2 regions of the Kitasatospora sp. NPDC090308 genome follow, and region 1 is predicted to be linked to the other one. Evidence: riboswitches for the same ligand, from Rfam matches in the RefSeq annotation. Region 1 holds a riboswitch; the other holds the start of a gene.

Region 1 (7,479 bases):
GACGTCGCGCCACCGGCGCGTTCCCCGCGGACCGGTGGCCGCCCGGGTCACGCCCCGGGCTGCTCGGCGGCCGGTCGCACGGTGTCCCCGTCCAGCGGCAGGTCCGGGGCGGAGACGGCGTCCTTGAGCGGGCCGAGCCCGGCCCCGTGCTCCGGCGCCGCGTGCGCGCTGGGGGCGGTGAGGGAGGCGACCACGCCGACGGCGAGCGAGGCAAAGGCGAGCAGGCTGCGCTTCTTCATACCGGGTAGAACGCGGCAGCGCCCCGGAGGTCACGCGCCTTCCGCGCCGGGCCAGTTGGCCAGGCCCTCGACCAGCACGCCGGTCAGCCGCTCCAGCGTGACGTCCGTGCCCTCGGCGAGCCGGAACGCCCCCGCCGTGGTCAGCGAGGCGTACCCGTGGGCCGCGGCCCGCAGCGTCCGCACCGCGTGCACCGCCTCCGAGCCCGCCAGCCCGTAGCCGCGCAGCACCGCGAACAGCACGCCCACCAGCCGTTCGGCCGCCGCGGCCAGCGCCGGGCCCGGCTCCGGGTCCGGCGCCTGCGGCAGCGCCGCGTACCGGCGGGGGTGGCGCAGCGCGTACCCGGCGTAGGCGGCGAGCAGGGCGCGGACCGCCGCGTCCCGGGAGTGGCCGAGCACGGCGGCGGCCAGGTGGTCGGCCAGCTCCTCGGTGGTGCGGACGGCCACCAGCCGGCGCAGTTCGGGCAGGCCCCCGGCGACGTGCTTGTACAGCGAGGGGGTGGCGACGCCGGCCCGGGCGGCGACGGCGGCCAGGGTGAGCGCCTCGGCGCCGCGCTCGTCGATCAGTTCGAGGGCGTGGTCCACCACGGCGGCGGTGGAGAGTCCGGCGCGGGGCATCAGCGGGCGGTCCCGTTCTCGTCGGACGGGCCTGCCTGCCCGGCCTGCCCGACCTGCCCGCCCAGTCCGGCCAGGAAGGGCAGCAGGGCGTCGGCGACGGCCTGCGGGTGACTGGCCATCGGGTAGTGGCCGGCGCCGCCGATCATCACCGTGCGGCCGCGCAGCGCGGCGGCCTGCCGGTCGGCGACCAGCCCGGGCCGCGGGAAGTCCGGGTCCTTGTCGCCCATCAGCACCAGCGCGGGCACGTCGACCGCCGCGCACCAGCCGACCGGCGCGGAGTCGCCCCTCAGGTAGCCGCGCAGCGCGGCCTTGCGGGCGGGCTCGCGGAGCATCGCGGCCAGCCCGGCCCGGTAGGCGTCGAAGTCGGCGGGCCGCTCGCCCGGGTAGTAGAACTTCTGCATCGCGCTCCACAGCCCGGGGAACGCGGTGACCAGCGGTGCGGCCAGGCCGAACAGCGCCTTCTGGAAGCCGTTCAGCGGCAGGTTCTCGACGAACGCGTCGATCAGCACCACGCCGCCGGTGCGCCCGGGGGCGAGCGAGGCGGCCCGGACCACGCTGGCGCCGGTGTACGAGCTGCCGACCAGGACGGCGCCGCGCAGGTCCAGGTGGTCCAGCAGGGCCGCCAGGTCCTCGGCGATCGCGGCCGGGCTGTGGTCGGTGAAGCCGGTCGAGGACTCGCCCATGCCGCGCAGGTCCATGCTGACCACCCGGTGCCCGGCGGCGCCCAGCAGCGGGGCGAGGTGGCGGTAGACGGCCCGCTTGTCGAGCATGCCGGGCAGCAGGACGACCGGGACGCCGGGGCCGGGGGCGTCGTCGTAGGCGATCCGGCCGCCGGTGACGTCGAGGTACCGGGTGGTGGTGCCGAGGGTGCTGTTCATCGCGGGCCTCCTGGCGGGCGTCCGGCGCTCCGGGCGCTCAGGGCCCGGCTCCTGCCGATAGCCATAAAGCTAAGGCTAATAGCCTTAGCCGTCAACTCCCGGCCACCGGCCCGCCCCTGCCGCCCGCGCCGCCCGCCCGCCGGGCGCTCGGATCCCGCCAGGCCCCGTCCGGTCAGATCCCGTCGACCTTGAACGGGTCGTGCTCGGCGAGCAGCTTCTCCAGCCGGGCCTGGTCGACCCGGCTGGTGAGCGCGCCCTCGTCCTGGCGGTCGCGGATCACCTTGGCCAGCGTGAACGCGGAGGTGATCTCGTAGAGCAGGCCGACGCCGAGGAAGGCGCGCATCCAGGCGCTGACCGGGAGGTAGGCGATCCCGAGGACGAGGGCGGCCGTGGCGAACGCGAAAGAGGCGACGGCCTGCAGGTAGTAGGCGGAGGTGGTGCGGTGCGGCACGGATGCGGTCATGGGGCCAGGGTCCCGCCGGGGGCGGCGGGGGGTCGTGAGTACGGATACTCAACCGCGCCGTCACGGTCCGTCATGTCCGGAACCGGGCCCCTTGGCGAACCGTCACAAATCGCCCATAGGGCGTCAGGAAAGTTTCACTGCACCTCGGTAGGCGCTTGGAATCATGGGGTCCATAGGATTAACGTTTGATAACGCAGCGCGGTCGGCAACGCCGTAACCATGCGGCACCGTGCGCCACGCCTAATCCATCGGGCCCACCCCCGCGGTCGGGCCCGGGAGCCGGGGAACCACGTTCCACCGGGGTGAATCGGGACGGCCCTGGGCCCGACCGTAGGAGACCTTCCACCTCCGAACCCGTCAGCTAACCCGGTCGGCGGCAGGGAAGGAAGGAGCGCGCCCCCGTGGCGTCGACCTACACCGAGAGCACCGGCACCCAGCTGCTCGACCACCCGGTCGAGACCGAACCCGTCCGGCCCCGGCTGCCCCGCCAGGCCCGCGTCGGCGCACCGCTGCTGGGCGTCACCGCGATGACCGCCGCCCTCGGCGCCACCGGCCTCGCCGCCGCCCCCGCCCAGGCCGCCGCACCGGCCCCGGCCCCCGTCGCCGCCGCCGACGAAGCCTCCGAGGGACTGCTCGCCGCGGACCCGGGCCTCGCCCTGGCCGCCCGCATCCTCCAGCAGGCCGACGGGCAGCGCACCGCCACCGAGGAGTCCGCCCGGGTCGCCGCCGCGCAGGAGGCGGAGGCCAAGCACGCCGACCGCCGGGCCGAGACCGCGCCCGAGACCGCGGCCGACCCCGTGGCCACCGAGGCCACCGCGGCCGGGGCCGAGGCCGTCCTGCCGGTCGCCGGCTACCGGCTGGCCGACCCGTCCGCCCAGCCCGGTGCGCACTGGGCCCACCTGCACACCGGCCTGGACTTCGCCGCCCGCACCGGCACCCCCGTCACCGCCGTCACCGCCGGCACCGTCACCTCGGCGGGCTGGTCCGGCACCTACGGCTACCGGGTCATCCAGACCCTCCCCGACGGCACCGAGCTCTGGTACTGCCACCTCTCCCGGATCGCCGCCCCCGCCGGCCGGGTCGCCCCCGGCACCGTCCTCGGGGCCGTCGGCGCCACCGGCAACGCCACCACCCCCCACCTGCACCTCGAAGTCCGCCCGGGCGGCGCCGCCCCCGTCGACCCCCTCCCCTGGCTGCACCACCTCGGCCTCCGGCCCTAGGCCCCGCCCGGGGCGGTGCGCGGCCCTCTCGCGCCCGGCCGCCCCGGCCCGCTCGGTACTCCCCGGCCCGCTCAGTACTCCTCGGGGGCCAGCTCCGGGAACTCCTCCAGCAGCAGCCGCGGCAGCCCCGGGACGGTCCACTCGCCGCACAGGTCGATCGCGGCCTGCGCCACTGCCTCCTCGAACTCCTCGAACGCGCCGGTGAGTTCGGCGGGCATCGGCAGTCCGCGGGCGTTCAGCTCGGCGAGGTTGCGGTAGCTGCGCCGCATCAGGCCCTGCTCCAGCAGCCGCCGGGCCCCGTCGGTGGAGACGCCGATCAGCAGCGGCCGTCCCGGCTGGTCCCAGTGGCCGTCCCCGTCCAGGCCGGGCACCCGGTCGAAGGCGGCGAAGCGCTCCTCCTCCGGGAGTTCGCGGAACGCCGCCAGCCAGGCCCGGACCGCACCGAGGTCCGCGGTCGGCACCCCGTCCGCGCGCAGCAGCAGGGCGTACAGCCGGGGCCAGGTCACCAGGTCGGAGCGGCGCAGCAGGGAGAGCAGCACCTCGCCCTGCCAGTCGGCCTCCGCGCGGAGCTTCTCCGCGCGCTTGGCGTTCAGCCGCCGGGCCGCCCGCTGCCACTCGATCAGCAGCCGCACCGCCGCCGGGTACGCCGCCGGGTCGCCGTCCGGCTGCACGTACAGGTGGAGCTGCTCGTAGAGCAGGTGCTCCAGCACCGGGGAGGTGAGTTCGGGAAGGCCCTCGTGCAGCCGGGCCCCGCCCAGCTCCAGCAGGGTCAGCACGGTCCGCACCGCCGGCTCGGGCACCGGGTCGAGCCCCGCCCCGTCCGCCCAGCTCAGCAGATCGGCGGCGCGGGTACGGGGGAGCAGGTGCAGGTCGTCGTCGTCCACCCCGGTACGGTAGCCGGTCCCCGGACCGGCGCCCGGTAGGGTCGGCGGCCATGGAGACCCTCCGGCTGCGCGGCCCCCGGCTCACCCTGCGGGAGTACCGGCACACCCCGGAGGAGGTGTCCGCCCTGCACGCGGTGCACGGCGACCCCGAGACGGTCCGCCACCTCCCGTTCGGGGTGCGGGACTTCGAGGACTGCGCCGACCAGGTCGAGCTGTACCTGGAGGCCGTCGAGGAGGAGCCCCGGACGCACTACCGGCTGGCCGTCGACGACCCGTCGGGCGAGCCGGTCGGCCAGGCCGCGCTCACCCGCGAGGACGGGCACGCGGCCCAGCTCGGCTGCGTCCTGCGCCGCGACACCTGGGGCCGCGGGTACGCCACCGAGGTCACCGCGCTGCTGTGCGCGCTCGGCTTCGAGACCCTGGGCCTGTACCGGCTGGCGGCCCGCTGCGACCCCGCCAACACCGCCTCGGTCCGGCTGCTGGCCCGGGCCGGGTTCCGGTACGAGGGCCGGATCCGGGCCGAGTCGCACCGGGACGGCGGGTGGCACGACGCGCTCCAGTACTCGCTGCTGGCCCCCGAGTGGCCGGGCCCGCCGTGGGCCGGGCCGTCGCGTCCGTAGCGCCTGTCGCGTCCGCTGCGTCCGTCGCGTCCGTCGCGTCCGTCGCGTCCGTCGCGTCCGGGGGAGAGCGGGCCGCAGGGCGGGACGGGGGTTAACCCCACCACGGATTCGGCAGCAGGCGTCATTACCCCGGCCGGGCCGCTGCGGCAGATTGGAGCACGTGCCCGGCACCGCCGACCGGCGGGGCCGCCCGACGACCCGAAGGACCGCGGATGTCCACCGCTGCGTACCCCGTCACCAGCCCCGGCGGCCACCTCGACCGGCCCGGGTTCTGGCGCGCCCCGTTCTCCCGGCGCACCTTCCAGCAGCTCGGTTACGTGCTCAGCGGGCTGCCGATGGCGGTGCTCGGCTTCGCCCTGGTCGTGCCGCTGTTCTGCGCCGGCCTCGGCCTCTCCCTCACCGCGATCGGCCTGCCCGTCCTCGCCCTGCTGCTGGCCGTCGCCCGCGGCCTCGGCGCCGCCGAGCGGCTGCGGATCCGCACCCTGCTGGGCGAGGAACTGCCCACTCCGCCGGAGATCACCGTCCGCCGGGAGGGCGTCTGGGGCCGGATCACCGGCCGACTGGCCGACCCGGCGGGCTGGAAGGCCGCGCTGCACCAGTTCGTCATGCTCCCCTGGGCGATCCTCAGCTTCACGCTCTCGGTGACCTTCTTCTGCCTCGGCTGGTCGCTCGCCCTGTTCCCGGCCTACCAGTGGGTGTTCGGCCGCTACACCCCCTGGGACGGCTACCGGGTCGCCGACTGGCGCGACTCCCACGGCGTCCAGCACGTCTACGAGCTCACCGAGCCCTCGCAGATCGCCGGCGTCTGCGTGCTCGGCCTGGTCTTCGTCCTCCTCACCCCGCAGCTGATCCGCGGCCTCACCGGCATCCACCGCTTCGCCGCCCGGGCCCTCCTCTCCGCCAACGACTGAGCCCGCAGCCGCCGTTCGCCCTCGCGGCCGTCGGCGGATTCCCCGGCCGGTGCCCGGTCCTCCCGGGGCCGGTCGGGTTTCCGCCGTCGGCCGTCCGAGCCCTGCTCTCCGCCGGTGGCCGAGCCTGCGGGTGCCGTTCGGCTTCCCGGTCGCCAGCCGACCCTTCGGTCGGGGCCCGGTCTCCCCGGGGTCGTGCGGACCTCCGCCGCCGACCGGTCGACGGCCGGATCTCCTCCCGCGTCGGTCGCGCCCCCGGCACCGACTGGACGTGCGACACCCCCGGGCCCGTGGTCGGATGACCACGGGCCCGGGCCGCACCCCGGGCCCGTCGAACGTCCGGAGGCCCCGCATGTGCCCGACCACCCTCGCCCGGCTCTCCCGGCCCGCGGAGGCTCCGCCGGTGCTGGTCACCTCCCGGCCGCTGGACGAGTACTGCGCCTGCTTCGGCCTCACCCGGGTCGAACTGGCCCGGCTGCCCGGCCCCGTCCTGGACTGCCCCGGCGGGGCCGCCGCGCTCGCCGCCGAGGCCCGCGCGCTCGGCTGCGAGGTGGTCGCCGCCGACCCGGGCTACGCGCTCGGCCCGCACCGCCTCGCCGCGCTCGCCGCCGACGGCCGGGCGACCATGGCCGCCGCCATCCGCCGCGACCCCCGCAGCCACCTGCCCGCCCTGCGCCGCCCCGAGAAGTACCTGCGCAGCTGGGACCGCGCCCGCCGGCTGTTCACCGCCGACGCCACCGCCCACCCCGACCGCTACGTGGCCGCCGCGCTGCCCCGGCTCCCGTTCGCCGACGGCACCTTCGCGCTCACCCTCAGCTCCTACCTGCTGTTCGCCTACCCGGCCGTCTTCGGCCCCGTCGAGCAGCTCCGCGCGCTGCGCGAACTCGTCCGGGTCACCGCCCCCGACGGCGAGGTCCGGGTCTTCCCGCTGTACGACGAACGCGGCCGGCGCTGCCCGCACCTGACCGAACTGCGCGCCGCGCTGCGCCACCACCGGATCGCCAGCCGCGTCCTGCGCACCGGTGCCACCGGCCGGGTGCTGGTGCTGCGCCCGGCCCACCCGCCGCGCCCCGGCTACCGCCCGGCCGCCCGCAGCGAGCGCACCGCCCCCAGGTAGGCGCCCACCGCGTCCCGGCTGCGGGCCAGGCACTCCGCCCGCTCCGCCAGTTGCCGGTACTCGTGCTCCAGCACCGCCAGCGTCTCCGGCGCGGCGTCCCGGACGTGGAACTGGCCGTCCGTCAGGCAGGGCAGCACGGTGCGGATGGTGCGGGTGGACAGGCCCGAGGCCAGCAGCGAGCGGATCTGCCGGACGCGCTCCACCAGCGGCTCCTGGTACTCCCGGTAGCCGTTCGCGGAGCGGCCCGGCTTCAGCAGCCCCTGCTCCTCGTAGTAGCGCAGCAGCCGGGGCGCCACCCCCGTCCGGGCCGCCAGTTCACCGATCCGCACCGGCTCCTCCGTCCGCCGTCCCCGGCCCGCCGGAAGGACTTGACTCTCACATCGATGTCAGAGTTCGACCATACCCGCATGGCAACCACCCCGTCCGCGCCCCGGCTGCGCTGGTCCCCGCTGCTGGCCCTGGCCACCGCGGCCTTCCTCGGTATCGTCACCGAGGCGCTGCCCGCCGGCGTCCTCCCCGAGATGGCCCACGACCT
Region 2 (7,479 bases), on a different contig from region 1:
CGGCCCCGGCCCCGGGCGCGCCGGAGGGCAGCCGCCTCCCCGGGACCGGCGGCGCCGGCGCCCTCCCGCTGATCGGCCTGGCCGCCCTCGGCTGCGTCCTGGCCGGCCTGCTGGTGCTGCTCTCCAAGGCCCGCCGCCGGCACTGACCCCGCCCCGGGCGGGCGCGTCCCGCGCGGCCGGTGCCTCCCGGTAGGTTCGACCCCGTGGAGACTCCGAAGCTGATCCTGCTGACCACCACCCACCGCGTCGCCCCCGGCCTGCTGTCCTGGCCCGCCTGGGAGGCGCTCCGGTCCGCGCCGAAGGTGCTGGCCGGGGTCGCGGACCACCCGCAGCTGGCCGCGCTGCGGGCGGCGGGCGTCGAGCCGGAGGTGATCGAGCGGCCCTCGGCCCCGGCGCTGGCCCGGCGGCTGCTGGCCGAGGCCCCGGCGCTCTGGCTGGAGAGCCCGGACGGCGACCCGGGGCTGACGGACGCGCTGGCCCGGATCGCGGTGGAGGAGGCCGGCGAGCACCCGGAGATCGAACTGCTGCCCGGCTCGTACGACCTGCCGGGCGCCCGGCTGCTGGACCTGGCCTCCGTGATGGACCGGCTGCGCTCGCCCGGCGGCTGCCCGTGGGACGCCGAGCAGACCCACCGGAGCCTGGTGAAGTACCTGGTGGAGGAGGCGTTCGAGCTGGTCGAGGCGATCGAGGAGGGCGACCGGGAGACCCTGCGCGAGGAACTCGGCGACGTGCTGCTCCAGGTGTTCTTCCACGCCCGGATCGCCGAGGAGGACGCCGAGGACCCGTTCTCGATCGACGACGTCGCGGGCGACATCGTCGAGAAGCTGATGTACCGCCACCCACACGTGTTCGGCGACGTGAGCGTGTCCGGCTCCGCCGAGACCGAGGCCAACTGGGAGCAGCTGAAGGCGGCCGAGAAGCAGCGCGAGTCGGTGCTGGACGGCGTCCCGGCGGGCCTGCCCGCGCTGGCGTACGCGGCGAAGCTGGTGTCCCGGGTGCGGCGGGCGCACTTCACCGCGGTGCCGGACGCGCCGTACGAGCTGCCCGCCGAGCTGACCGCGGAGTCGGCGGGCGAGCTGCTGCTGGCGGTCGCGCAGCGCGGCTACGACCGGGGGGTGGACGTGGACGCGGCGCTGCGGGCGGCGGCCCGCCGCTACCGCGCGGCGGTCCGCTCCGCCGAGGGCCTGCCCGAGAAGTAAGGCCCGAGGAGTAACGAGGAGAGCGCGCTAGCCGGCCAGCGGGACGTCCGCGACGGGCCGGCGCTGGGCCGGGATCACCTCGCCGATGGCCTCGCCGACCAGGGCGAGCAGTTCGGCCAGCGGGTCGAGGTGGAGGGGCAGTTCGGCGAGCTGGACGATCCGCTCGCCGTCCGGCCCGGCCACCGCGAACAGGTCGATCGGGCCGAGGTGCTTGACGGCGGTGTCGACCAGCGCGGCGATGTCCGCCGGGTGGTGGACGTCGCCGGAGACGCCGACCACCGGGCAGCCGGGGCGGTCGAGTTCGGCGGCCAGGTCCTCGGCGACGCCGGGGCGCAGATCGGCGATGAGCAGACCGGCGGCGCCGGCGGCGGAGAACCTGCGGGCCAGGTCGGCCCCCGAGCCTCCGTCGAGCACCGCGATGACCACCACTGCACCGGCTACTCGCATGGTCAGCTCCCCTTTCAGAGCGAACCCGTGGCCGGCCCGCACGCCGCCCACTGTGGTTATCGGAGGATCGTAGGCTCGCCCCGACGCTCCGCAACAGGGAATACCCACCAGGTGACCAGACTCACGCGGTGGCGCTTCCAGATACGGTCAAGACATGCCAGATCAGCCCCACGCCGCCCACCCGCAACTCTTCACCTGGGAGTTCGCGGCCGACCCCTACCCGGCGTACGCCTGGCTGCGGGAGCACGCGCCGGTGCACCGCACCACCCTCCCGAGCGGGGTCGACGCCTGGCTGGTCACCCGCTACGCGGACGCCCGGCAGGCGCTGGCGGACGCCCGGCTCTCCAAGAACCCGGCGCACCACAGCGAACAGGCCCACCGCAGCGGCCGGGTCGGCATCCCCGGCGAACGGCAGGCCGACCTGATGACCCACCTGCTGAACATCGACCCGCCCGACCACACCCGGCTGCGCCGGCTGGTCTCCAAGGCGTTCACCCCGCGCCGGGTGGCCGAGTTCGAGCCGCGGGTGCAGCAGCTCACCGACCGGCTGATCGACTCCTTCGCGGCCCGCGGCGAGGCCGACCTGATCCACGAGTTCGCCTTCCCGCTCCCCATCTACGCGATCTGCGACCTGCTCGGCGTCCCCGAGGAGGACCAGGACGACCTGCGCGACTGGGCCGGCATGATGATCCGGCACACCGGCGGCAAGAGGGGAGGGGTGGGCCGCGCGGTCAAGCAGATCCGCGGCTACCTGGCCGACCTGATCCACCGCAAGCGGGCCGACCTCGGCGACGACCTGATCTCCGGCCTGATCCGGGCCGGTGACCACGGCGAGCACCTGACCGAGAACGAGGCCGCGGCGATGGCCTTCATCCTGCTGTTCGCCGGCTTCGAGACCACCATCAACCTCATCGGCAACGGGATGCACGCGCTGCTGCGCGACCCGGGACAGCGCACCCTGCTGCAGGACTCGCTGGCCCGCGGCGAGTCCGGCCTGCTGGCGACCGGGATCGAGGAACTCCTGCGCTACGACGGCCCGGTGGAGCTGGCGACCTGGCGCTTCGCCACCGCGCCGCTGACCATCGGCGGGGTGGACGTCCCGGTCGGCGACCCGGTGCTGGTGGTGCTGGCCGCGGCGGACCGCGACCCGGCCCGGTTCGCCGCCGAGAACACCCTCGACCTGGCCCGGCAGGACAATCCGCACCTGGGTTTCGGTCACGGCATCCACTACTGCATCGGCGCCCCGCTGGCCCGGCTTGAGGGGCAGCGCGCGATCGGCAGCCTGCTGACCAGGCTCCCGGACGTCCGGCTGGCCGCCGATCCGGCCGAGCTGCGCTGGCGGGGCGGGCTGATCATGCGCGGTCTGCGCGACCTCCCGGTCTCCTTCACGCCCCGCTGACGCCGTTTCAGCACCCGCGACACGCCGCCGCGCTGGGCCGACGACGCGCCGGGGCGGGGGCGCGCGTCGCACTCCCGTCCGGGACGAATACGGACATACCTGGATCGTTCGTTGACGAAGTGGGAATTTCCGTGATTTCGGCGTGATCATGGTGATATGAGCTTGTGATTGCTCGTCAGCTTTGCTTACTCTCCGACATGCCCGCAGCTGCGGGCCCCGATCGCGGCACGCCGAGTCCTGTCCGCCGCGTCCTCGGGCCACCGACCAGGTACCGGACAGGAGTGGGGGAACCAGTGTGAACGCCGTAGTCCCAACGGCTTGGGGTGAAGCCGCCGAGCAACGGGCGCAAGCGCGCCCGGACCGTCCGGCGGCCGGGCCAGCCTCCCGGTCCGAACCCGACAGCTCACCTCGCAGGCGTGCGGAGAGGATGTCCCGTGCTGTTCACCCACACTGTTCGTCACCCCCGTAGTACCAAGGCCGAGAAGGTCATCGCCGCCGCCGGCGTGGCCTCGGTCGGCCTGGCACTTCCCCTGTTGGCCGCCACCGGAGCGGTCGCGGCACCCGTCGACACCTGGGACCGCGTGGCCCAGTGCGAGAGCGGCGGGAACTGGGGCATCAACACCGGGAACGGGTTCTTCGGCGGCCTGCAGTTCACCTCCTCCACCTGGCGCGCCTACGGCGGCGGCCAGTACGCGGCCCGCGCCGACCAGGCCAGCCGCTCCCAGCAGATCGCGGTGGCCGAGCGGGTGCTCGCCTCCCAGGGCCCCGGCGCCTGGCCGGTCTGCTCCAAGCGGGCCGGGCTGGTCAAGGGCGGCGCACCCGCCGAGGTGTCCGCCGACACCGCCTCGCGCTCCGAGGAGCGCCCCACCGCGCCCCGGCGGCCGCAGGACTCGCCGTCGAAGCGGCCGGCCGAGACCGCCGCCGACCCCCAGGACGCGCCCCAGGCCGCCCAGCCGGCCCCGCAGGGCGCCGCCGGCGGCTACACCGTCCAGGGCGGCGACACGCTCTCCGCCATCGCCGCCGCGCAGCACGTGGCCGGCGGCTGGGAGTGGATCTACCAGGCGAACCGGCAGCTGATCGGCGCCGACCCCGACCTGATCCTGCCCGGACAGGTACTCGCCCTCTGACGCCGGGGCCCGCACCCGGCCCGGCACCCGGCCCGGCATCCGGTCCGGCATCCGGGACGCGAGGCCCGCGGACCTGACGAGGTCCCGCCGCCGCCCTGACGAGGGCCGCGTCCCCTGACGCCCCGTCCGCTCCCGGCGCGCGCCGAGCAGTTCGCGCCACCGGGAGCGGCGGACCGGCCGTCAAACAGGTGAACTACCGGTGAGTAGCCGGGCCACACCGTGAGACGGGGCCCGGCCGGGCGTGGCCGCGGCGCGCTGTGCGGCTAGGCTCTGGTCGTAACGACCACACATCCGCTTCCGCTAGGAGATGCCTCGTGCCGTCCATTGATGTCGTCGTAGCCCGTGAGATCCTCGACTCCCGCGGCAACCCCACGGTCGAGGTCGAGGTCGGTCTCGACGACGGCAGCACCGGTCGCGCGGCCGTCCCGTCGGGTGCCTCCACCGGTGCCTTCGAGGCGCTGGAGCTCCGCGACGGCGACAAGAACCGCTACTTCGGCAAGGGCGTCGAGAAGGCCGTCCTCGCCGTGATCGAGCAGATCGGCCCCGAGCTGGTCGGCTACGACGCCACCGAGCAGCGCCTGATCGACCAGGCCATGCTCGACCTGGACGCCACCCCGGACAAGTCCTCGCTCGGCGCCAACGCGATCCTCGGCGTCTCGCTCGCCGTGGCGCACGCCGCCTCCGAGGCCAGCGACCTGCCGCTGTTCCGCTACCTGGGCGGCCCGAACGCCCACGTGCTGCCCGTCCCGATGATGAACATCCTCAACGGCGGCTCGCACGCGGACTCCAACGTCGACATCCAGGAGTTCATGATCGCCCCGATCGGCGCGGAGTCCTTCTCCGAGGCCGTCCGCTGGGGCGTCGAGGTCTACCACACCCTCAAGGGCGTGCTGAAGGAGCGCGGGCTCTCCACCGGCCTGGGCGACGAGGGCGGCTTCGCCCCGAACCTGGACTCCAACCGCGAGGCCCTCGACCTCATCACCGAGGCCATCAAGAAGGCCGGCTACACCCCGGGCAAGGACGTCGCGCTCGCCTTGGACGTCGCCGCCTCCGAGTTCCACAAGGACGGCGCCTACCAGTTCGAGGGCAAGGCGCTCTCCTCCGCCGACCTGATCTCGTACTACGCCGAGCTGGTCGCCGACTACCCGCTGGTCTCCATCGAGGACCCGCTGGACGAGTCGGACTGGGACGGCTGGAAGGCCATCACCGACGCGCTGGGCGACAAGGTCCAGCTGGTCGGCGACGACCTGTTCGTCACCAACCCGGAGCGCCTGCGCAAGGGCATCGAGACCGGCACCGCCAACGCCCTGCTGGTCAAGGTCAACCAGATCGGCTCGCTCACCGAGACCCTGGACGCCGTCGAGCTGGCCCAGCGCAACGGCTACCGCTGCATGATGTCGCACCGCTCCGGCGAGACCGAGGACGTCACCATCGCCGACCTCGCCGTCGCCACCAACTGCGGCCAGATCAAGACCGGCGCCCCGGCCCGCTCCGAGCGCGTCGCCAAGTACAACCAGCTGCTGCGCATCGAGGAGATCCTCGACGACGCCGCCGAGTACGCGGGCCGCTCCTCCTTCCCGCGCTTCCGCCCCGCGGACAAGTAAGCACAGCCGCTCCGCGGACAAGTAAGCACAGCCGCCCCGCGGACAAGTCAGCACAGCCGCCCCGCGGACAGGTCAGCACAGCAAGGGCTGAACCCCGCGACGGGCGGACGCCTGTTGTGACCGGTGCCCCGGCTCCCACCGCGTAGGGTGGGGGCCGGGGCACCGGCATGCGCAGGAGGGGTGAGCAGATGGCCAAGTGGAGGATTCCCGGGTTGGCGGCGCGACCGCGCTTCACCAGCCGGGCCACCGTGCTGGTGCTCGTGCTCTGCTCGCTGGTGGCGATACTGGCCTACCCCGCCCGGCAGTACATCGCCCAGCGCGGCGAGATCGCCGACCAGCGGGCCAAGGCCGAGCACGCCCGCCGGCAGGTCGACGAGCTGCGCCGGGAGAAGGCCCGCTGGCAGGACCCGGAGTACGTCAAGGCGCAGGCCCGCGAGCGGCTGCACTACGCGCTGCCCGGCGAGACCCCGTTCGTCTCGGTCTCCCCGCCGCCCGCGCCCGGCGCCAAGCCCTCCTCGACGGACGCCGCGGCCGGCCGTCCGAAGGCCGTCAAACCCTGGTACGCCGCGCTCTGGGACTCGGTGGACGCCGCCGACGCCGCGGCGCCCGCACCGCAGCCGGCCCCCTGACGCCCCACCCGTCCCTCACCACCCCTCGCCGCCCCTTGCCCACCCCGCCCCCTCGGACGAACAGACTCCTGACCTGATGAGCAACCAGAACCCTCCCGCGTCCGACGCCCCCGAGGTGTCCGACCGCGACGTCGCCGCCATCGCCGCCCAGCTCGGCCGGGTCCCGCGCGGGCTGCGCGGCGTCGCCCACCGCTGCCCGTGCGGCAACCCGGACGTGGTGGAGACCGCGCCCCGGCTGCCCGACGGCACGCCGTTCCCGACGTTCTACTACCTGACCTGCCCCCGGGCCGCCTCGCTGATCGGCACCCTGGAGGCGGACGGCGTGATGAAGGAGCAGACCGCCCGGCTCGCCGAGGACCCGGAGCTGGCCGCCGCCTACCGCGCGGCGCACGAGGACTACATCGCCCGCCGGGACGCCGTCGAGGTGCTGGAGGGCTTCCCCAGCGCCGGCGGCATGCCCGACCGGGTCAAGTGCCTGCACGTGCTGGTCGGGCACTCGCTGGCCGCCGGGGAGGGCGTCAACCCGCTCGGCGACGAGGCGATCGGGATGCTGGAGCAGTGGTGGGCCAAGGGCCCGTGCGTCAGCGACGCCGAGGTCGAGGCGGCCGGCGAGCGGGTCGCCCGCAACCGGGCCAAGGCCGGGGACCACGACGCGGTGATCGCCGCCAAGGAGGCACTGAGTGCCGAGCGGGCGGCCCGCAAGGCCGCCGGGGCCGGGCCGGAGGACGAGTCGTGAGCCAGACCCGGGTCGCCGCGATCGACTGCGGCACCAACTCGATCCGCCTGCTGATCGCCGACCTCGACCCGGAGACCGGCGCGATCACCGACCTGGACCGGCGGATGCTGATCGTCCGGCTCGGCCAGGACGTCGACCGCACCGGCCGGCTGCACCCCGAGGCGCTGGCCCGCACCTTCGCGGCCTGCCGCGAGTACGCCGAGGTCATCGCCGCGCACGGGGTCGCCCCGGAGCGGGTCCGGATGGTCGCCACCTCCGCCTCCCGGGACGCCGAGAACGCCGCCGAGTTCACCGCCGGGGTCAAGGAGATCCTGGGCGTCGAGCCGAGCGTGGTCAGC

Evidence for each region. Region 1 has a riboswitch for cyclic di-AMP ahead of ACIQVD_RS24325 (M23 family metallopeptidase). Riboswitches for the same ligand answer to the same signal wherever they lie in the genome.
Region 2: it holds a riboswitch for cyclic di-AMP, as region 1 does, so the genes downstream of both, ACIQVD_RS05490 (transglycosylase family protein) here and ACIQVD_RS24325 (M23 family metallopeptidase) in region 1, are expected to answer to the same signal.

The regions. Positions count from the first base shown of each region.
Region 1 is NZ_JBIVXY010000011.1:207,012-214,490, forward strand. Features, by position in the region: gene ACIQVD_RS24305 (hypothetical protein) at 48-239, opposite strand; gene ACIQVD_RS24310 (TetR-like C-terminal domain-containing protein) at 270-854, opposite strand; gene ACIQVD_RS24315 (alpha/beta fold hydrolase) at 854-1,732, opposite strand; gene ACIQVD_RS24320 (YiaA/YiaB family inner membrane protein) at 1,905-2,195, opposite strand; cyclic di-AMP (ydaO/yuaA leader) riboswitch at 2,437-2,586, shown strand; gene ACIQVD_RS24325 (M23 family metallopeptidase) at 2,597-3,415, shown strand; gene ACIQVD_RS24330 (hypothetical protein) at 3,487-4,299, opposite strand; gene ACIQVD_RS24335 (GNAT family N-acetyltransferase) at 4,350-4,919, shown strand; gene ACIQVD_RS24340 (sensor domain-containing protein) at 5,132-5,830, shown strand; gene ACIQVD_RS24345 (class I SAM-dependent methyltransferase) at 6,180-6,944, shown strand; gene ACIQVD_RS24350 (MerR family transcriptional regulator) at 6,902-7,273, opposite strand; gene ACIQVD_RS24355 (MFS transporter) at 7,352-7,479, shown strand, end outside.
Region 2 is NZ_JBIVXY010000002.1:328,835-336,313, forward strand. Features, by position in the region: gene ACIQVD_RS05470 (hypothetical protein) at 1-146, shown strand, start outside; gene ACIQVD_RS05475 (MazG family protein) at 204-1,199, shown strand; gene ACIQVD_RS05480 (SDR family NAD(P)-dependent oxidoreductase) at 1,227-1,646, opposite strand; gene ACIQVD_RS05485 (cytochrome P450) at 1,801-3,045, shown strand; cyclic di-AMP (ydaO/yuaA leader) riboswitch at 3,278-3,476, shown strand; gene ACIQVD_RS05490 (transglycosylase family protein) at 3,480-4,172, shown strand; gene eno (phosphopyruvate hydratase) at 4,487-5,776, shown strand; gene ACIQVD_RS05500 (septum formation initiator family protein) at 5,965-6,405, shown strand; gene ACIQVD_RS05505 (DUF501 domain-containing protein) at 6,482-7,141, shown strand; gene ACIQVD_RS05510 (exopolyphosphatase) at 7,138-7,479, shown strand, end outside.